One region of the Paraburkholderia sp. SSBN10T genome, then DNA from elsewhere that is predicted to be linked to it. Evidence: riboswitches for the same ligand, from Rfam matches in the RefSeq annotation. Region 1 holds a riboswitch; the other holds the start of a gene.
The links. A riboswitch is a leader RNA that binds a small molecule or an ion and turns the genes downstream of it on or off. The one in region 1 is predicted to bind ZMP and ZTP.
Positions count from the first base shown of each region.

Region 1 (10,917 bases):
TCGTCGGTGTTGCCCTGGATCAGCACGTGACGTTCCGGATGTGCCTTCAGGTAACGCGCGTGTTGTCCCAGCAGCGCCTGGTATTCGTCCTTGACCGAGTAGCTGTCGAAGTCGAAGTAGACGCTACGCTTGGCGAGCGGGCTGTTCGGATCGTTCAGCTCGTCGACGTTCACCTGTGCGACTGCATTCGGGTTCGGTTGCGTTGCGACCGCGCCACCCTTGTTGGCGTTTTCGTCGAGCTTGACGCCCGAATGGCAGGCAGCCAGTGCACCGACCAGCAATGCGGCAAATACGATACGAAGTTTGGACATCATTGTTACTCTCCTTGTGTGTTATTGCATAAACGGACCCCAGGACGGCTCGCGAACGATGCCGCCCTGAACGGACAGGACCTGCCGAGTGCGACCGTCGGTCGATACTGCGGCCAACACGCCACGGCCGTTCACCTGTGTGGCGTAAAGAATGTACTGACCATTCGCCGCGAAGCTCGGCGATTCGTCATGTGTTGTGTCGGTCAGGCCGGTCGCTGTGCCGGCCTGCAAGTCCTGAATGTACAGCTTGAAGGCGCCGCCCACACGCGAGATGTAGGCCAGTTCCTTGCCGTCCGGGCTCACGCGCGGGCTGGTGTTGTAGCTGCCCGTGAACGTGACGCGCTGAGCCGCCCCCGCGCTTTCGCCCTGCGCCGGCATCTTGTAGATCTGCGGTTGACCGCCGCGGTCGCTGGTGAAATAGATCCACTGTCCGTCAGGAGAGTAGTTCGGTTCGGTGTCGATCGAGGTGCCTTGCGTCAGCCGGCGCAGGCCGCTGCCGTCAGCGTTGACGGCGAAAATCTGCGTGTTGCCGGTGCGCGAAAGCGCTACTGCCAGCGTGCGTCCGTCCGGCGACCACGCCGGCGCACTGTTATTACCCTTCTGGTCCGAGACGATCACACGACGGCCCGTAGGCAGGTCGTGGATGTAGACGATCGGCTTCTTCTTTTCGAACGACACGTAGGCGACCTTCGTGCCGTCAGGCGACCACGCCGGCGAGATGATCGGCTCGGGGCTCGACAGCGCGATGTGCGCGTCCTGGCCGTCCGAATCGGAAATCTGCAACTGGTAGCGGTTGCCGGTCTTGATGACATAAGACAGACGGGTGGCGAACACGCCGCGCGAGCCCATCAGCTTGGCGTAAATGTAGTCCGCCACCTTGTGTGCGCTCATGCGCAGGCCGCTTTCCGGACTGACCAGCACCAGACCGCCGAGGCTTTCGCCCTTGACCGTGTCGTATAGCTTGAAGCGCACTTCGTACTGGCCGTTCGGCAGACGGTTCACGCTGCCGGCCACGAATGCGTTGGCGCCCTTGGCCTTCCAGCTACCCAGATCGACCGAATCGGTTTCCGAAACGGGCGCGCTGCCGGCGTCGATATTGGTGAATTTGCCGCTTCGCTGCAAGTCCTGGCGCACGATGGTGCTGACCTGCTGCGGCGAGTTCGCTTCATTGGCGAAATTCGCCGTTGCGATGGGGAACTGGGTGGCCCCGACGCCCGTGACGAGGACGTTGAGTTGCGCGTGTGCAGCGCCGCCGGCCGCAATCAGGCACGACGCCACCAAAGTCCGCAGGCCTAGCTTGGTCATCAAACTCATGCTGTATGGATTCCCAAAAAATCAGATTTCTAACACTGTATGACAGCAGACAGACCCGGAAACGTTCAATTCGTTCCCGGGCGCGCCCCGCTGGGCGGGGCGTTGCGGCTGCTGTCAACCTGCCGGCCGCAAGGTGATCTTGAAGCTGGACGGCGTTTTCCCGTCGGTATCGACCGGCATCGGATCCGAAGCCCTGACGGCTCGTTCCGCGGCCGCGTCCCACTGGGGATTGCCGCTGCTACGGGTCACACTGACGTCCAGCAAGGTGCCCGAGGGCGAGCAGCGAACCGCGATCTCCGTCTCCAGGCCCTGCGTGTCGCCCGCCCAAATAATATTTGGCCGCACGCGACGTCTGACCTTGTCGGCATAACCCGGCGACGTTGCCGTTCCACCCGAGCCGCTGCCGGTGCCGCTCTTCGCAAGACCGTTACCGGTCGAGCCTTCGCCGCCCGCCATCCCTTGCATCTGCGCGAGCCGTGCGCGGCGTTCCTGGTCCAGCTTCTTCGCCTGAGCCGCGTCGGCTGCCGCTTTGGCCGCCTTCGCCGCTTTCTGCGCGTCAGCCTTCTTCTGCGCGTCGGCCTGCGCCTGCTTCTGCTGGTCTTCTTGCTGTTGCTTCAATTGATCCTGCTTTTGCTGCTCGGCCAGTTGTTGCTGCTTGAGCTTGTCAGCCTGCTGTTGCTGCAGCTTCAGCTTGGCTGCAGCGGCCTTCTGGGCGGCCAGTTGCGCCGCCTGGTCGGCTGCGAGCTGCTGCTGGCGCTTCGCCTCGGCTTCCTGCTGGGCTTGCAGTTGCTGCAGACGCTGTTGCTCGGCAAGCTGCGCCTGGCGCGCGGCTTCCTGTTGCTGGCGTTTCTTTTCCTGCAGCGCAATATCGGCCTGTTCATCCGGCAGAGGCGGGGCAGGGGCCACCGGCACGGGCGGCGGGGGCGGTTGCGGCGTCGTGAGATCGGGCACTTCCGTCCAGAGTTCGGCTTCGGCGCCTGCCGGCGTGCTGTTCTGCCATTGAATGCCGTGGTACAGAAAGAACCCGAGCAGCACGTGCATCACCAGCGCGAGCGCAAAGGCTCGCCAGGTGCCGCGTTCACGCGGTGGCTGGAGCGGGTAGGCGGAATTCTTGCGGATCATTGCGATTTGACGAGCAAGCCAACGCGCTTGACGCCGCGAGCCTTCAGGTCGGACATCACGTTCATCACGGCTTCGTACTTCACCGTCTTGTCAGCGGCGATCACGACCGGTTGATCCGGGTGCGATGCCTCGCGGTCGGTGACGAAGCTGTTCAGATCCGCTCGCGTCATGTTTTCCTGCTGCATGGCGCCATTGTCGTCTTTGTATTTGACGTTCATGTTGCCGTCGGCGCGGATGTTGACGACCACGGGCGGCGTCTGCTGTTGCGGCGAGGCTCCGCCGACGGTCGGCAGATTGACGATCGACGGTGCGACGAGCGGCGCGGTCACCATGAAGATCACGAGCAGCACGAGCATCACGTCGATATACGGCACGACGTTGATATCGGCCATCGCGCGGCGCGAACGGCCGCCGCGCATACCGGAGGAGCGACTTGAGGAACCGGCCATCGTGGACTCCTTAGTGCGCCTGACGCTGCAGGATGTTCGAGAATTCTTCGATGAAGGTCTCGAAGCGAATCGCCAGGCGGTCGATGTCGTGCGCGTAGCGGTTGTAGGCCACCACGGCCGGAATCGCGGCGAACAGGCCGATCGCCGTCGCGGTCAGCGCTTCGGCAATGCCCGGCGCAACGTTGGCCAGCGTGGCCTGCTGGACGTTAGCCAGACCGCGGAACGCGTTCATGATCCCCCACACGGTGCCGAACAGACCGATGTACGGGCTGACCGAACCTACCGAGGCGAGGAACGCCAGATTGGCCTCGAGCACGTCCATCTCGCGCTGGAACGCGGCACGCATGGCGCGGCGGGCGCCGTCGAGGATCAGGCCCGGGTCGTTGAGCCGCTTTTCCTTGCCTTTCAGGAACTCGCGCATGCCGGATTCGAAGATCCGTTCCAGCGCGCCGATCGTATGGCGGTTGTTTGCGGCGCTTTGATACAGGGCCTGCAGGTCGCCGCCGGACCAGAAATCGCGTTCGAAACGCTCAGTTTGCGCGCGCGCACGGCGGATCGCAAACCACTTGCGGAAGATGAAAGTCCAGGACAGCAGCGACAGCAGCAGCAACAGCGCCATCACTGCCTGGGCCAGCAGGCTCGCATTGAGAACGAGCGAAATGATCGATAGATCTTGTGTAGTGTTCATAGAGGTTCTTTGTAACGTCCCGAAAGGGGGCGTCCGGCTGCAAGGTCCGTCGAAGCTCGCCGTTGGGAAACCGGAAGCATCGGCAAACCGCGGGCCGAACCATGCTTTGTGTTGCTTGATCGATACGAGTTCACTGGCCCCGTAACAACGATGTTCAGCCGTTGTCCGTTGACACGCTGGACGCAGTCACTCCGGGCCCGCGCCGCAAGGCAGCGAGTACCGGTTCCGGAATGGCGGCAGGACGTAGTGCTACGCGGTCGACACAGCCGACCCGAATGGTCCCGGCAGCAAGCAGCGTGCCGTCACGCCAGGCTTGCTGCGAGAAATCGACCGACGCGCGGCCAATTCGTTCGGGCCGGCTGACGATTTCGATGAGATCGTCAAGCTTCGCCGGCGCGCGATAGTCCATCGCGGTGCTGCGCACGATAAACAGGGCGCCCGTTTGTTCCGCCAGCCGATCCTGTTCGACGCCGCACGCGCGCAGCCATTCAGTGCGCGCCCGCTCGAAGAACTTCAGATAGTTCGCGTAGAACACGATGCCGCCAGCGTCGGTATCTTCGTAGTACACGCGAATCGGCCAGGTAAAGCCGGTTTCGGCGCCGGGCTTGCTTTGGGGCATATTCATGCGGCGCATTTTACCCGGAACGCACCACCCGACGCTTTTTCGCAGGCGCGTCCGGGTAACAAACTTTAGCCGCGATGCACCGACAGCCCTGCAAATGCCTGCGCGACGGGCATCAGCTCGATCGTGTTGACGTTGACGTGCGCCGGGCGGGTCGCGGTCCAGTAGATCGCGTCGGCAATGTCTTCAGCCGTGAGCGGCTGCACGTTCTGGTAGACGCTCGCGGCCTTTGCGTCGTCGCCGCGAAAGCGCACGTTCGAAAACTCCGTGCCGCCGCACAGTCCGGGTTCGACGTCGGTCACGCGCAGCGGGGTGCCGGCCAGGTCGGCGCGCAGGTTCAGGCTGAACTGGCGCACGAAAGCCTTGGTGGCGCCGTACACGTTGCCGCCCGGGTAAGGCCAGTTGGCGGCAGCCGAGCCGAGGTTGAACACGTGGCCGCGTTGGCGCTCGACCATGCCCGGCAGCAGGGTACGGGTGACCTGCACGAGGCCCGTGCAGTTCGTGTCGATCATGGTTTGCCATTCGTCGAGGTTGGCGCGCTGCGCCGGTTCGAGGCCGAGCGCGAGGCCGGCGTTGTTGACCAGCACGTCGATGGCGGCAAAGCTTTCGGGCAGCGCGGCGGGCACCGCCTCGACGGCGGCGCGGTCGCGCACATCCAGCTCGAACGGCAGGAGGGCCTCGCCCAGTTCGTCGGCCAAAGCCTCCAAACGGTCCTTGCGGCGCGCGGTAGCGACGACGCGATGGCCGCCCTTGACAAAAGTACGGGCGATGGCGGCGCCGAATCCTGCGGACGCCCCTGTGACGAACACGATCATTGCGGTTTCCTGGTGGGGAGGGAAGATAGTCGCCAAGCCTACTTCCAATGCCGCGCTGCGGCAACAATGACCTTGCACCCCGCGCAGCGTCTGCGGGACTGCCGCGAGCGTGGGGGCGTCTGGGGCACGGGCGGTCGCCGGCTGGATGGTCCGCTGCGTGGCATGCTCGAAGATCTCGTCGTTTGTCGCCGACTGCCGGGCGGCGCCTCTCCGGGGCAAACTTTCCTCAGATGTTTGCCGGCCGGCTGGGGCGACCATGCTAACCGTAGCCGTAGCTAAGGCGTCATTCACCGCCGGAACGGCCTGCGCGGCGACCCGGTTGCCTATTCCAGGCGCTTCCAATACACTAACGCGCTCATCCCTGCGTGACTGGCGATAGAACCAAACAGGTTCAAGGTGGAGCGACCCACCGTGAAGCGCAGGGTGCCGTTTTGCCGTTCGCCTGGGCAGCCGTGATCCGCGCGCAGTCAATTGCGCCGCCGGTGGCTGTCCTGCCTCGCGTGTGCGGCGCATCTTCATCCGCCACGTCAGGGCTGGCCCAGCCGCCAGCAGCGCCGCGTACCCACTACGCTTTCTGCACGAAATTCGGCGCACGATCCGGTCAACCTGAACACACTCAACGGAACCCGTATGTTTGACAGAGCCCAAAGCACCATCGCCAATGTCGATCCCGAACTCTGGAAGGCGATCGAGCAGGAAAACCGCCGTCAGGAAGATCACATCGAACTGATCGCGTCGGAAAACTACACGAGCCCGGCTGTCATGGCTGCACAAGGCTCGCAGCTCACCAACAAGTACGCCGAAGGCTACCCGGGCAAGCGCTACTACGGCGGCTGCGAATACGTGGACATCGTCGAGCAGCTCGCTATCGACCGCGTGAAGGAACTGTTCGGCGCCGAAGCGGCGAACGTGCAGCCGAATTCGGGTTCGCAGGCCAACCAGGGCGTGTTTTTCGCCATGCTCAAGCCGGGCGACACCATCATGGGCATGAGCCTCGCGCACGGCGGTCACCTCACGCACGGCTCGCCCGTCAACATGTCGGGCAAGTGGTTCAATGTCGTCAGCTACGGCCTGAACGAAGCGGAAGACATCGACTACGAAGCGGCTGAAAAGCTCGCCCAGGAACACAAGCCGAAGATGATCGTCGCGGGCGCCTCGGCCTTCGCGCTGCGCATCGACTTCGAGCGTCTGTCGCAGATCGCGAAGTCGGTCGGCGCTTACCTGATGGTCGACATGGCGCACTACGCCGGTCTGATCGCGGCGGGCGTCTACCCGAACCCGGTGCCGCACGCGGATTTCGTCACCACCACGACCCACAAGAGCCTGCGCGGCCCGCGCGGCGGCGTGATCCTGATGAAGGCCGAGTTCGAAAAGCAGATCAATTCGGCGATTTTCCCGGGTATCCAGGGTGGCCCGCTGATGCACGTGATCGCCGGCAAGGCCGTTGCGTTCAAGGAAGCGCTGTCGCCGGAATTCAAGGAATACCAGCAGAAGGTCGTGGAAAACGCCCGCGTGCTGGCTGAAACGCTCGTGAAGCGCGGTCTGCGCATCGTTTCGGGCCGGACCGAAAGCCACGTGATGCTGGTCGACCTGCGCGCCAAGCACATCACCGGCAAGGCAGCCGAAGCGGCACTGGGCGCAGCCCATATCACGGTCAACAAGAACGCCATTCCGAACGATCCGGAAAAGCCGTTTGTCACGAGCGGCGTGCGTCTCGGTTCGCCCGCCATGACCACGCGCGGGTTCGGCGTGAAGGAAGCGGAGCTGGTGGGTAACCTGATCGCCGACGTGCTGGACAACCCGGAAGACGCAGCGACGATCGAACGCGCTCGCACGCAGGTCGCCGAGTTGACCAAGCGCTTCCCGGTCTACAAGTAAGCGATGCGCTGCCCCTTCTGCCGGCATGAAGATACGCAGGTCGTGGACTCCCGCGTATCCGAAGACGGCGCCGCGATCCGGCGCCGCCGCCGCTGCCCGGCCTGCGACAAACGTTTTACGACGTATGAGCGGGTCGAGCTGGCGTTGCCGTCGGTCGTCAAGAAGGATGGCAGCCGCACCGAATTCGATCGCCGCAAGATCGTCGCGAGCATGCAACTGGCGCTGCGCAAGCGCCCGGTTGCGGCGGACGCGATCGACGCGGCCGTTGCCCGCATCGAGTACCAACTGCTGGGCAGTGGCGAGCGCGAAGTGCGCAGCGAGCGCCTCGGCGAACTCGTGATGAACGAGTTGCGCGAGCTCGACACGATTGCCTATGTGCGCTTTGCTTCGGTGTACCGGCGTTTCGAGGATGTCTCCGAATTCGAAGACGTGATCGAAGAGTTTCGCCGTGCGGCCGCACCGCCCAAGCCGTCCCGCAAGCGCTGACCGTTCGCGCATTCGCATCATCATCCCCTCTGTAGTCGTCACACCGGCATTGTTGCGGGTGACTCCGTTCGCCCGCTACCTGGCCATTCGGCCGATTGTCGCCACCCTGCCGCTTGAGTAAATTGACTGCATTCTTTTGAAGCTGAGGAATGCAGATGAAGCACGATGTCGCTTTGCCGCGCGGGTGCCGCGGCTTCACGCTGATCGAGACGTTGGTGGTGGTCGCCCTATTGGCGGTGATCGCCGTGATGGCTGCGCCATCGCTGGTTGCGTGGCACGTGCGCGACCAGGTCGACGCCCGCGCCGGAGCGCTGCTCTCGACGCTTTCCTACGCCCGCAGCGAAGCGGTCAGGCGTGGAGCGCGCGTGACGGTGTGCCGGGTGGATGCGGCTCGCCGCTGTCTGGCCTCGGGGCAAGCGTGCCGCGCTGGGGTGGCGGACTGGTCATGCGGCTGGGCGGTGATGGTCGAGCAGGCCGGCGCGCCCATGGTATTGCGTGCACAAGCTGAACTTGCGGCAGTGAGTATCGCCGGGACGCAGACGAACCTGACGTTCACGCCGCCGGCAGGGCAGTTGATCGGCAGTTTTCGCAGCTTCGATATCGCACCGCATTTTCCTTCCCGCGCGACTCAGGGTGCGCCATGGCGCCGTTGTATCCGCATAGCCGCGGGCGGGCGGCCGCGCATCGTCGAGGGCGCTTGCGGGGCGTCGTCATGAAAGCCACAAGATCCAGACAGACACGCGGTGCGTCGCTGATCGAGGTGATGCTTGCGGTTGCATTGACGGCTGTTACGGCGCTCGGCCTGATCGCTACGCAGTTGTGGATTGCTCGCGAGACCCGTGCCGCTGCGCTGCGCGAACACGCAGGTCTGCTCGCTGACGCTGTCGCCGAAAGCGCGCGTGCGCCGACCGGCGCCGAGGCCGCCTTGCGGCAGTGGAGTGTCCTCGCGGCGAGTTTGCTGCCGCAGGGTGAGGCGTCGATCAGCGAGCGGGGCGATGGAGTCTCGTTTGCCCGCGTGGTGTGGTCGGCTGTGACCACCATGCCCCTGTCGGAGCAGGTGACAGTCAAGCCCGGCTCGTGCGGTGATCTGCCTGTCGTCGCCGGATCGGCGTGCGTTGCCGTGGCGTTTGTCAAATGAAGCACGGCGTGCTTCGCCCGCGCGGCCATACCCTGGTCGAAATGGTCATTGCCTTGGCGTTGGGGCTTGTCGTGACCGTTGGCGCCGTCTCGCTGTATCGCGCGCAACGCTTGGCGTTCGGACGGGCGGGCGATACGCTTCGGATGCGCGAAGCAGGTCTGACGGCGCTCACGATGATTGGTCAGCAGATCCAGATGACGGGGTTCGTCCCGGCCGATACGCCTCAGTCGCAACAGGGGTTGACGCTGTTCGGATGTTCCTCTGCGCGGCCCGTTGGCGACGATGACAACCTCACGTGCGAAGCGCTGACAAGCCGCTCGGACGGCATCGCAATACGCTACGTTGGCGACAATGTTTCGACATGGCCATCGTCTACCGGCCAGCCGACCGATTGTCTCGGCCAGGCCGTGAGCGCCGGGACTGCGGCGTTCGGCGCGGGACGTGTGTTGATCGTCAACCGCTACTACGCGAAGCCCAGCACCTCGACAGTGGAGTCCGAGTTGTATTGCGACGGCAATGGCGGCTCTCTGCAGCCGCTGGTGGAGGGCGTGGAGCGATTGCGGTTCAAGTATTGGCTTGCCGGGGCGCAAGCCGCGCTCGACGCATCGGCCGTCGCGGCGGACGAATGGGCAAACGTGATCGCGGTGGACCTCTGCGTGCTGGTGCGCGGCGCACCGCAGGGACGGCGCTCGCGTTACGTCGATTGCGACGGCGCGACCGTAACGGGAGCGGACACGCGCTTGCGGCAGGCGTTCTGGCGGCGCGTGGCGATACGCAACAACGAGGGTGAGGCGTCATGATGACTTGCGTTCCACGGCAGCGAAATAACGCGGCGCGAGCCCCTCGAGCCTCGCGTGCCAAACCCACCCAAGGCGCAGCCCTGCCAATCGTGCTGTTGATCTCATCAATGATGCTCGTCACCTCGGCCGCCTGGTTTGAAGCCTCATTAGCGGCAGCGCGCGCCACGACCAACCTCGGCGATGCCCTGCAAGCCTTCCACGCCGCCGACTCAGCGCTGACGCTGTGCGCCCGCGCGGTCGCGGCTGATGGGGCCCCGGTGGTAGCGGCAGTCGCTGCCGAGCCGACGGGATGGAAACTCGAGCCGACGTTCGCCGCCAACGCCTTCGCGCCGGTCGCTCAGTGGCCCGGCTCGGCCGCTGCGCCGCAATGCCTCGTGGAAGCGTGGCACCTGATCGACCGTCCCGAGGCGCGGGCGTATCTACTCACGGCGCGGGGATTCGGCCGCACGCGGGAATCGCAGGCCTGGTTGCAACTGGAGTTAGTCGTGGACGGCGAGAAGACCGAGCGGCACTGGCGGCGAGTCGCCGCGCGCCCTTTTTAAAGGGCATCGGCATGAAGTCGCAACGATCAACGCAGCAGCTTGCCGGATTCACGCTCCTTGAGCTGATCATCGCGCTGGCGATCGCCGCAATACTGGTGGTGTATGCCGTGCCGTCTTATCGCGGTCACGTCGCCCGGTCGCACCGGGTCGACGCCGCGTCGGCGCTCTATCGCGCGGCACAGTTCATGGAGACAGGTGTCCCTGGAGAGGTGAGTTCGCTGCCGGCTGGACTCGATCAGGCGCCTCCGTTCGGCATACCCGTCTACCGACTGCAGGCGCTCCCCGCTGACGAAACAAACGGCGGTTATGCCGTGGAAGCGCACCCGGTGGAAACTGGGCCGATGCACGACGACCCGTGCGGCATCTTCGTACTCGACGCGACCGGTTTGCGCACGAATCGCATCGCGGACGGCGCCGCGACCGCAGGCCCGGACCTTTGCTGGAGCACAAAATGAGCAATTCCACGCAACGCAGCGGGCCGCACGGCTCAGTCCTCGCTATCGTCGTCCGGCGTATCGCTCGAAGGGCGGCGCGAGTCGTTCTTCATCTGCTGCCAGATGCGATATGCCTCCCACGCAGCCAGCCCAAGACTGCCCCACTTCAGCACCGGCTTCGCGCTTGCGGCAACGGTTGCCCGCAGCGGCTTGGCCAGCAGCAACGAGACAATCGAGCTGACCAGCGGATACTCCTTCAGCAGCGCGCCAATCCCCGCGCCGGCGGCGCTGGCTTTGCGCCAGCGCATGCCGGCGAAG
Region 1 covers NZ_JBWQQI010000005.1:337,284-348,200, reverse strand. The annotation lists gene pal (peptidoglycan-associated lipoprotein Pal) at 1-314, opposite strand, end outside; gene tolB (Tol-Pal system beta propeller repeat protein TolB) at 333-1,625, opposite strand; gene tolA (cell envelope integrity protein TolA) at 1,740-2,747, opposite strand; gene tolR (protein TolR) at 2,744-3,196, opposite strand; gene tolQ (protein TolQ) at 3,207-3,884, opposite strand; gene ybgC (tol-pal system-associated acyl-CoA thioesterase) at 4,039-4,518, opposite strand; gene ydfG (bifunctional NADP-dependent 3-hydroxy acid dehydrogenase/3-hydroxypropionate dehydrogenase YdfG) at 4,575-5,321, opposite strand; ZMP/ZTP riboswitch at 5,677-5,776, shown strand; gene glyA (serine hydroxymethyltransferase) at 5,952-7,199, shown strand; gene nrdR (transcriptional regulator NrdR) at 7,203-7,685, shown strand; gene AC1ECK_RS10685 (GspH/FimT family pseudopilin) at 7,835-8,401, shown strand; gene AC1ECK_RS10680 (type IV pilus modification PilV family protein) at 8,398-8,823, shown strand; gene AC1ECK_RS10675 (PilW family protein) at 8,820-9,623, shown strand; gene AC1ECK_RS10670 (hypothetical protein) at 9,731-10,165, shown strand; gene AC1ECK_RS10665 (type IV pilin protein) at 10,177-10,620, shown strand; gene AC1ECK_RS10660 (DUF3318 domain-containing protein) at 10,653-10,917, opposite strand, start outside.

Region 2 (10,917 bases), on a different contig from region 1:
GAGGGTGCCGCATGGCGGCAAGGCGCGCGCGCTGAACGCGGCCATCATGGAGATGACCACCGAGACGGTGATGACCGTCGACGCCGATACGCTGCTCGAAGACGACGCAACCTACGCGATGCGTGCCGCGTTCGCCAGCGAGCCGAAGCTCGTGGCGGCGGCGGGCATCCTCGTGCCGGTCTGCGGCAAAAGCGTATCCGGCCGCGTGTTCCAGTGGTTCCAGACTTACGAGTACATGCGCAACTTCGTCGCGCGCTTTGCCTGGATGCGCGCCGACAGCCTGCTGCTGATCTCCGGCGCATTCGCCTCGTTCAGGCGCGAGGCGCTCGTCGAAGTGGGCGGCTTCGATCCGCAGTGCCTGGTGGAAGACTACGAGCTGATCCACCGGCTGCGGCGCTATTCGGTCGATCACGGGCTCGGCTGGGACGTCCGCGTGGTGGGCGACGCGCAAGGGCGAACCGATGCGCCCGGCACGCTCGGCAGTTTTCTGCGGCAGCGGCGCCGCTGGTTTGCGGGTTTCCTGCAGACCCAGTACTGGAACCGCGACATGACCGGCAATCCACGCTACGGTACGCTCGGCATGCTGATGCTGCCGGTCAAGGCGATCGACACGATGCAGCCGATCTACGGCCTGACGGCATTCGTGCTGTTACTCGGCTTCCTGTTCGGCGGACATGAAACGCTCGTGCTGGCGATTTTCGGCGTGATCGGTGCAAAGACCGCCATCGATCTTGCGTACTACATGTGGTGCATCCATCTGTACCGCCGCTGGACCGGTCAGCGGGTCGGCTCGAACCTGTGGCTGGCCATGGCGGCAGCGATTGCCGAGCCGTTCACGTTTCAGCTACTGCGTCATACCGGCGCCCTGATGGGGTGGCTGCACTTTTTACGCGGTGGCCGTGTGTGGGGCGCGCAACGCCGCTCCGGGCTGGTGGCGCCCGACGAGGGCTAAGCGCCGCTGCGGGGTTGCCTGGCGGGAAACCCTATGATTAGTTAAAAACATCAGGCACGTGCCTCCTTCTAGTAGACTGAGTTCCGTGACGGTTCGCCGCTCGAGCGTGCCAGACCCACTCAGGCTGCAAGGAGGCATCGCCCATGCATGGAGTTCCTTCGCTGGACAGCAACACCGTCGATGCGCCTACCGGGGCGCCCATCGAAGCGCTGATCGATTCGCCTGCCGACGACGCACCCACCGAGGCGGCCACTGGGTCAACCATGCGCGATCTGCGCCGCGTCCCGATACACCCCGACCACTGGTATCCGCTCGCGTGGTCGCACGAGGTCAAGCGCGGCAAGGCCCATGGCGTGAGGTTCGCCGGCGAACCGATCGTGCTGGTGCGCACCGAGTCGGGCGTGGCGTTCGCGCTCGAGGACCGCTGTGCGCATCGTCAGGTGCCGTTGCACGGCGGGGTGGTGGACGGCGAAACGATCCGCTGTTGCTATCACGGCTGGACTTACGACTGCACGGGCCGCTGCGTCGATATTCCGTACCTGGGCCGCGAGCGTTTGCCCAACGGCGTGCGCTCGTATCCGTGCCGCGAGGAACAGGGGCTGATCTTTGTGTTTCCGGGCAATTCGGCGCTGGCCGGGCAACGGACGCCGCCGCCGCTTGCCTCGGTGGCCGACAAGGCTTACAAGACGCGCCGCTTCGGCCGCGAAGTGAAGTGCCACTATTCGTTCATGCATGAAAACCTGATGGACATGAACCATCAGTTCCTGCACCGCAAGCAGATGGGGCAGATGCGTGCACGCTCGCTTGGACGGCGGCGCGGCGAGGGCTGGGTCGAGGTGGATTACACGTTTGCGCGGCTGGCCGGCGATCAGCCGATCGGCGAGGCGCTGGTGTTCAGTCAGAGCCGTAAGGGTGTGCAAGGCGATGACAAGGATGTGATGACCATCCGCACCGAATACCCCTATCAGACGCTGCAGATCCGCACTGCGGATTCGACGCTGGTGATGAACCTGTGGATCGTGTATGTGCCGCTCGATCGCGAGCAGCGCACCAACCGCACCTTCGGCCTGCTGTCTATCCGCAAGCCGGGCATTCCGGTCCTGCTGGATATGGCGTGGCCGTTGCTGGTCTGGTTTACCGAACGCATTTTCAAGGAAGATCGCTGGATCGTCGAACGCGAACAGGAAGCGCACGATCGCCAGGGCGCCGACTGGAACCACGAGGTGTTCCCGGTCATCAACGATCTGCGCGCCTTGCTGCGCGAATGCGGCGCATCGCCTGAAGCGGGTCACTTCAAGGGCGTGCGCATCGGGCCCGCCGAGGCGATCACGTAGCGGAGTCGGCTCGCGCCGGCTTCACCTGGGTCGTGACTGACACGCTGTCCAGTGCTGTCGCGGCTCGCCTTTACCCAACTTCACTCGCGTTCGACGATGCCGGTCCCCGGAAGGTCCGGTTCGCGTCCGATGCGGGCCGCGCGCCGCCTTTGCCACCACGGCCCGGCAATCGATGCCGTGGCGCCGATGGCGCCCATCGTCAGCGACAGCAGCACGATCAGCAAGCCGGTGCGCGCACGGCTGGCGAACACGCCGACCAGCAATCCGGCGAGCGGTTGCGTCAGATTGTTCAGCAGGATGATGACGCCCGTGGTTTTGCCGTAATCCCTGGGTGGAATGATCTTCTGCCGGGCGCTGCGAATATAGACGTTGAACATCTTGTCGAAGCCGACAATCAGCACGAAGCCGACCGCATAGCCCCACGCGCCGGGACTCGCGCCGGCGATCAGACCACCCAGGCAGATCGCCAGAAATGCCAGCAAGCCTAGCGTTCTCCGTGAAAACGAGACTCGCGCGATGGTCAGCAGGATCAATACGGTGGCGATCGCGCCGACGGTCTGCAGCACCGCGTAATAGCGTCCCGACTGATGATGAACGCCGGTGACCATCGCGGCGGAGGTGGCGAGCGTCACGCCGATCACGAGGTTTTCTGCGGCGGCCAGCAGGATGACTTTCTGCAAGCCGGGCAGATGCAGCACGTGCTGCATCGCCGTTCGCAGCGGCTGGGTCCAATGACCTCGGGGCGGTTCAGGCGGCGCGGCCTGAAAGCCGCTCATGCGTTGCCATACGACGAACGCGCCGTCCGCGAGCAGGAACAGCGCACCGCTCGTGGCCACCACGAACTCCCAGCGCCACCAGCCGAGCAACAGCGCTGCAGCCATCGGGCCGAGCACCACGCCGAGTTGATCGGCCAACTGCGAGAGCGCCAGCACGCGCTCGAACTTATGCGCCTTGAAGATCTGCGGCAGCATGACTTCGCGTGCCACGAAGCCCTGGCTGGTCAGGATGCCGCAGCAGGCGGACAGCGCAATCAGCCAGCCGATTCCGCCAAAAAGCGCGTAGCCGATCACGCCCGCGATACAGACGACCGCGCGGTACGTCTGGCTGATGCGCATCAGCTTGAGCGGCGAGAAGCGGTCGCTGAAGGCGCCGAACAGGGGGAAGAAGAGGTAGCGCGGCAATGCCTCGATGAAAAAGGCGATGCCCGACCACGAGACTTTTTGGGTCGTCTGGAATACGACTAGCGGTACCAGGAAGAGCAGAATCTGGTCCGCTAGCCGGGCGAAGAAGAGCGAGCAGAAGAACGCCTGATGATTGACGCGCAAGGTTCGTTACCTGTTGTTCATTGTGCTGCGAGGGCCGCCGGAGCTTCCCGGCCAGACTGAAGGATACGCCTTGTGACGGCGCCAGCCGGTGCGGTGAGGAGCCTTCGAAACCTCACGCAGGCAGATAGGCATTTTGCGCCAAGGCAAGATGAAGCGCGTCTGGAGGCAATGTGCCTGGAGGATTTGCTTGCGCGCGCAGCTTTTTCCGCAGTGGCGTGACGCCCGTGATATGTCGGCTAACGGTCGGTTAATGGTTAGTAGGCTGAATGGTCGATCCCAGCTTTGGCGTGAACAGTTGCATAAAAGACGGGGCGCGCGGACGTCAGCCGAGTCGACGCATTACCGGCTGTCGAGCATGTATTTGACTGCCGTGCTTCGATCATTCCGAAAAGCACTTCTTAATGTCCGTTTTCGACGGCTGAAATTGACTTAACTAAGGGCTGTAGCAATCCGCATTCCCAAGCAGTACTGCTTGCGCTTCATTTCAGGGCTTGGCTAATAGCCCATCAGCAGTTCTTGCAATAATCAAAAGCAGGGGTCGAGGAAATGAAACGCCTGATTGCGATGCTATTCCCCATGGCTGGGGCAATGTGCAGCACTGCCAACGCTCAAAGCAACCTGACCATCAACGGCACCACCTATACATACTGCGCCACGGAGAATCAGAAGTGCTCGTTTACGGGCGCCGCCAAGGTCGTGTTCGGCACGACGAGTCCTTCGCTGATGTACGACATCAATGGACCGTTCACGAATGGCGTGCTGTGCGAAAACGGTGTGGTGTCCGCGACCGATCCGGCTTATGGCTATACGAAGAGCTGCTGGTACGGCCCAACGACGAGCACTCCGACACCTACCCCGACGCCGACGCCGACCGGTTCGCTGGTCAAGTGCGCGGCCGAGAATGCTGTCTGCTCGTTCGCCGGTACCAAGCCGGTAACGTATGGGGGCAGCACGACCGCCAACAATGTGACCGAGACGTTTACGAATGGCGTGACGTGCTCCAACACGGCGTTTGGCACGGACCCTGACTTTGGGGTAACGAAGTCTTGCTGGATTCCTGCTTCGACTGGGACGCCGACACCAACACCGACACCGACACCAACGCCGACACCAACGCCGACACCAACGCCGACACCGACACCGACACCGACACCGACACCGACACCGACACCGACACCGACACCGACACCGACACCGACACCGACACCGACGCCGACACCGACGCCAACACCGACGCCAACACCGACGCCAACACCGACGCCAACACCAACCGGCACAATCGCTTGCGCCACCCCCACCGTGGCTGCAGGTGGTACAACCAACGGGCTGATCATCGCCGACACCCCGACCTCCGACGGCACCCGCATGTTCGCCCAAGGCAGCGCGTTCAAGGTGTCGTTCATTACCGCGGCGCCTTCTGCAGACAAAGTTGTCTGGTCCATGCAGGATCAACTCGGCAACATTAAAGGCAGTGGCTCGTTCTCGGTCCCGAGTGGCGCGCAAACCAGCACGATGTCGTGCACTGCCGCGGTCTCCGGCTACTTCGCGGTCACGGCGACCCTCTCGAGCGCCGGCGGCACCCTGCCGGAGGCCGGCACGCGGCCGGCCGGGATTGCGACGTTCGGCATCTTGCCCAATCTGTCCGCATCGATTCCGGCTGTGACCTACGCACATCAGGAGCAGCACCGCTTCGGCATGCAAGGCTTCAATGACAACGGCCCCATGCTGACCGACCTCGGGATTTCGCAGACCATCGATAACCGTCAGCTCTCCGCGATGGAGCCGAACGGGGCGAATACGTGGACACCGTCACTCTCGGACCTCGACTCGTTCTATACGAGCGGCAAGATCATGCGCCTGATCCGCCTGGACGGGATACCGGCATGGGCCAGCCCGACTGGCGCCTTCCAGGACGATACGAACGCACCGAGCAGCGAGACCTACTACCAGAGCTACATGGCGCGTGTCGGCACCGACTCGGTGGCGATTCGCAAGGCCTATTTCCCGAATCAGCAAAACGACTACTACCAGGTGACATGGGAGCCGCAATGGGTCGACTCCGCGGCCAATTTTGTCGCCATGTATGCGGCTGTATATAACGGCCTGCACTCCACCGATGCGAACGCGGTAGTGATGGGCACCACCAACGTGTTCCCAGCCAACTGCACGACGGAGTGCACGCAAGGCTATCTGCAAACCTATGTGCCGCTGGGACTCGGCAGCTATATAGACGGCGTGACCACGCATAGCTACTACAACGCCGGAACCTATCCCGCGCATCCGCCGGAACAGTACGACACCGATTCGAATCCCGCTAACGTCGCCAACGCCCTCGATCAGCAGATGCGCGAACTGCGTTCGGAGATGCAGTCGTTCAAACCGAACATGCGCTTGTGGTCCACCGAACTGGGCATCAGCTACGATTCGGGCACGGCGTATAGCGCGAACTATCCGAGTGCGAACGAGTTGTACGGGCAGGCCGCCGTCGCCGTGCGGGCGCATCTGATCATTCTCGGCGAGGGCGCGCAGGTTACCTACTTCTTCTACGGCGCGGACTATCCAGCCGATGTTGGAGAAGGCACCTTCTTCGACATCGTCGATCCGCAGGGGCAATACGGCGCCAGCAACGTGAGTCCGAAGCCGGAGGCGATGGCCATGGCCGCGCTGACCCGCGTCATCGACGGCACGCAGACCCTTGGGCATCTCAACGGCCTGCCGTCGATGATCTATGGTTATGCCTTCCAGCAACTGGGCGGCGGAGCCGTGATCACGGCGCTGTGGACGCACAACAATGCGGACTGGCCGACCTCAGGTGGCACGTATAGCGCGACCTATAGCACCTCCTACGCGCTGACCGTGGACGCGGCGGGGACGAGCGGCCATGTGACGGTGATCGACATGATGGGCAATCCTTCCTCCGTGGCGTATAGCAACGGCGTAGTGAACCTGACGTTGACGGAGTCGCCGATTTACGTCGTGTCCTCCAATGCGAGCGTGATGCAGAGCAACGTGACGGCGCCGGTCGGCTATACCGGGCAATAGCAGGCGAAGGGCGCGGGATGGTCGACCCCGGGTTCGCAGCGCTTGAGGTAAGCTGCGAACCTTCGCCACCCGGTATGCCAGTCCAGCGTTATGAGTCCAACTGTCGAAAGTCTCGTCGAGACACTATCGCAGCGCGGTATTCAGGTTCCCGAGGGCAACCGCAGAATCGTTGGCTTCGGCGATTCCGAGGCGCTCTCGGCCGAACTCATCGCGTTGATGCTGCAGGGCAGGAAGCGCGGCACCTGCAGCATGCTATGGTCCTGGGAATTCGAAGGCGAGGCGATTCCGGCGGTGGGGGACATCGGCATCGTGGTCGACTACTTCGATCGTCCTGTCATGCTGCAGCGGATCACGCGTGTCGAGATCGTTCCCTTCAATGAAGTGACAGCGGAGTTCGCCGCCAGCGAAGGCGAGGGCGATCTGTCGCTGGCCTGGTGGCGCAAGGCGCATTGGGAGTTTTTCCTGCGCGAGTGCGAACAGATAGGCCGCACGATCGATGAGACCATGCCGCTCGTATGTGAGACTTTCGAGGTTTTGCAGGCGTGGTCGTGAGTTATCCTGACGTCTTACGCAACTGAAGTGACGGATACCTACGCAACGAAAGCGCGTTGCTTTCGCTCGCTGCCTGGAATCGTCAGATGCAACACTTCGCCATCCAATGGAATATGCAAGCGGGATTCGACACCCGCATTCCTTGCGGCGAGAGCGAGTTCCATGCGCGTCACTGGGCAGTGGCTGAGCGCTTCCAGGTGATTGGCAACCACCGTCCCAACTGCCTGGCGGGTTAGAACGGTTCGCGAGATGACGAGTGGTCGAGAAGGGCAAGATCATGCAAGCGCGATCTTGGGCTATCATGGTGGCCTACGTGACTGGCGAGAGAAGATGGATCACCATCGGGAAGCGTAGGGGCCAAACCGCCGTTCGCCTGGGCATCTTGATCGTTCTCTTTGGAGACTTCCGATGACTGCCCTTATGCTCGCGCCTTCGCTTTTTCCCTCAGTTTTATACGTATTGTTAGCACGCCGCCGTCAGCGCGGCGCTGCATCGCTCCACCGTGTTGCTTACCCGTTGCAGCGTAGCGGCCATGATGCCGTGACGATCGGGAGCTAAGCCATGGTTAATCATCTTCAATGCATCGTGCTGGATGGCAAGGCTGTTGCGGCGCTTGGCGAACATGCCTTGTCTGCGCGCGTCGCCGCGCTCAAGACCAGCAATGGCGCTCGCACGCCAATTCTTGCCACGATTCTGGTGGGCGACGACCCTGCATCGGCCACCTATGTGCGGATGAAGGGCAACGCATGCCGTCGCGTCGGCATGGACTCGCGCCTCGTCAAATTGCCCACCAGCAGCACCACGCAGGATGTGCTCGCCGCGATCGACCGCCTCAACGCCGATCCCGACGTTCAAGGCATCTTGCTGCAGCACCCGGTGCCCGCTCAGGTCGACGAGCGTCAGTGTTTCGACCGCATCTCAATGCGCAAGGATGTGGACGGCGTAACGAGTCACGGCTTTGGACGGATGGCGCTGGGCGAACCGGCATTCGGCCCCGCGACGCCGACCGGCATCATGCGGTTGCTGGCGCACTATCGGATCGCGCTAGCCGGCAAGCGGGCAGTTGTCGTGGGACGCAGCGCAATTCTCGGCAAGCCGATGGCGCTGATGCTCTCGAATGCGAACGCGACGGTCACCTTGTGTCATTCGAAGACCGCCAATCTCGAGGCCGAGGTGCGGCGTGCCGAAATCGTGGTGGGTGCGGTGGGCAGGCCCAGGTTCATTCCCAGCCAGTGGATCAGCGACGGCGCGGTGGTGATCGACGCCGGCTATCATCCAGGTGGCGTTGGCGATATCGACCTTGAAGGACTGACGAGCCGCTGCGCCGCGGTGACGCCCGTACCGGGCGGCGTCGGTCCGATGACAATTGCCACACTGATCGCCCAGACAGTCGACGCCGCTGAACTTGCGATGCAAAGCCACGCTTAGCACGGGCCGCGATAACCAATTGACCAAAAAATATACACGCGTTAGCATCTTCCTCATGATCGCCGCCTTCCTCCCCCTCGTTCGCTTGATGCGCGCATGGTGTCAAAGCTTGCCAGAGGGAGCTTGCGTCTAGCGCGTCGATCTACGTCACGTTCGAGCAAGTCCCTGATGGCCACCCGTTGCAGAACCGGTGGCCTTTTTGTTTTTTCGCTCACCCAATCACCCGGAACCGCCGATGCCTCTCGCCTTGTACGACACCTGGTCGCGCACCGTGCGCCCGTTCACTCCGTTGCAGCCCGACCATGTGGGCCTGTACTGCTGCGGACCGACGGTGTACGACCATGCGCATATCGGCAATCTGCGCACGTACGTGTTCGAGGATGTGCTGCGGCGCGTGCTTGAACTGAACGGCTACCATGTGCGGCACGTCCTAAACATCACCGACGTCGGGCATCTCGTCTCCGATGCCGACGAGGGCGAAGACAAGATGGAAAAGGGCAGCCGGCGGACAGGCGCTTCGGCGTGGGAGATTGCGGAACGCTATACGCGTGCTTTCATGGCCGACTGGCAGGCGCTCAATCTGCTGGAGCCCACGCTGTGGTGCCGCGCGACGGACCATATTGCGGAACAGATTGCTTTTATTGCTGAGCTGGAACGCAACGGCTACACATACCAGACAGCAGACGGCGTGTACTTCGACACCGGTAAGCAGGACGATTACGGCTATCTTGCGCGTCTCGATCACGCTGGCTTGCAGGCCGGCAAGCGAGTCGCGCTAGGCGAGAAGCGCCGCGCGACGGACTTCGCGCTGTGGAAATTCAGTCCGCCGGACTCAACCCGGCAGATGGAATGGGATAGCCCTTGGGGACGCGGGTTTCCAGGGTGGCATATCGAGTGCTCGGCGATGTCGGCGAAATACCTGAGCCCTTGGTTCGACATTCATTGCGGCGGTGAAGACCATATCGCCGTGCATCACAGCAACGAGATCGCGCAGACCCAGGCGTGCTACGGCACGCGGCTGGCCAACTTCTGGATGCACGGTCACTTTCTGACGCTGGATGCCGCGAAGATGTCCAAATCGAGCGGTGACTTCCTGCGTCTGCAGAGCTTGATCGACCGCGGCATTGATCCACTGGCTTACCGCTATCTTTGCTTGACCGCCCATTACCGAAGCAAGCTGCGGTTCAATCACGAGGCGCTTGAAGCAGCACAGGCGGCGTTGGACAGGCTGCGCAAAGCATATGCGAGCTGGCCAGCGGGCGGGGAAGCGGATGTGGGTTTCGTGGCGCGCTTCAACGCCGAGGTAAATCAGGATCTGAATCTGCCGCGTGCGCTGGCCGTTGTGTGGGAGCTGGTCAGAAGCGATCTGCCTGCGGCGACGCGTCGAGCAACGGTCGATGCGTTCGATAGCGTGCTCGGATTGCAGCTCGCCGGCTGGCAGGTCGATGCGTTTGAGATTCCGGCAAATGTGGCGGCGTTGGCGGAATTGCGCGAGAAGGCGCGTGCCGTTAAGGACTGGGCGCAAGCCGATCTCTTACGCGAGAAATTGAAGGCAGCGGGCTGGCAGGTGGAGGACAGTGCGGGTGGGCAGCGGCTGAGTCCGATCGATCAGGCCACTTGATGGGCGCGATGCGTTCGTTGGTGCGTTGAACACCCGGAGCATGGTCAAGGCGCGGCTCGGCAAGTCAACTGTATGCCGGGTGCGCTACGATCGACACCTAACTCTGCGCCCGCTTGCGCGGCCCTTCCGGGCAGGAAAAAACCACGTCTTCAACTATGCCCCGCACATGAAAAACGCTCGCTCCTTCTTCGACCAGCTCAACCGGGACTATCTGCAGATTCATCGAAAAGAATGGGATCTGTTCTGGTTGACTCATACCGGCCAGAGCGACGATCACGACGCGCAGGGTGCGGCCGGCCTCGCGCGCCGAACCTTCCTCGCCGACGTGCAACGTCTCACGCAAAGCCGCGAGCATCTGGCGAGGGTCGAGGCCGCTGCGCCCTCGGCTGAGCGCGATGTGCTCGTGACCGGCTTGCGCGGTTGGGTCGCGGCGTTCGAAAGCAACGCGATAGGCAGCGAGCGTGCCGCTGCATTGCTGGCCGAGTTGATCGGGATGGACACGGATCTGTTTGCACGTCGTCAGGCGTACAAGATGCATCATGTCGGCGCATCGGGGCGCCGCGAGGAAGCTTCGCCGGCTGTGCTGCGTTCGAACCTGGCAAGCAATCCGGACGAAGCCTCGCGCAAAAGCTCGCATGACGCGCTGCATGGGCTCGAACGTTG
Region 2 covers NZ_JBWQQI010000016.1:146,173-157,089, reverse strand. The annotation lists gene AC1ECK_RS23645 (glycosyltransferase family 2 protein) at 1-952, shown strand, start outside; gene AC1ECK_RS23640 (Rieske 2Fe-2S domain-containing protein) at 1,096-2,286, shown strand; gene AC1ECK_RS23635 (MFS transporter) at 2,367-3,611, opposite strand; gene AC1ECK_RS23630 (hypothetical protein) at 4,415-5,014, opposite strand; gene AC1ECK_RS23625 (hypothetical protein) at 4,977-6,653, shown strand; gene AC1ECK_RS23620 (ASCH domain-containing protein) at 6,744-7,205, shown strand; gene AC1ECK_RS23615 (hypothetical protein) at 7,292-7,441, shown strand; ZMP/ZTP riboswitch at 7,509-7,591, shown strand; gene AC1ECK_RS23610 (tetrahydrofolate dehydrogenase/cyclohydrolase catalytic domain-containing protein) at 7,767-8,633, shown strand; gene cysS (cysteine--tRNA ligase) at 8,869-10,254, shown strand; gene AC1ECK_RS23600 (M3 family metallopeptidase) at 10,421-10,917, shown strand, end outside.
Region 2: another riboswitch for ZMP and ZTP. It lies ahead of AC1ECK_RS23610 (tetrahydrofolate dehydrogenase/cyclohydrolase catalytic domain-containing protein); the one in region 1 lies ahead of glyA (serine hydroxymethyltransferase).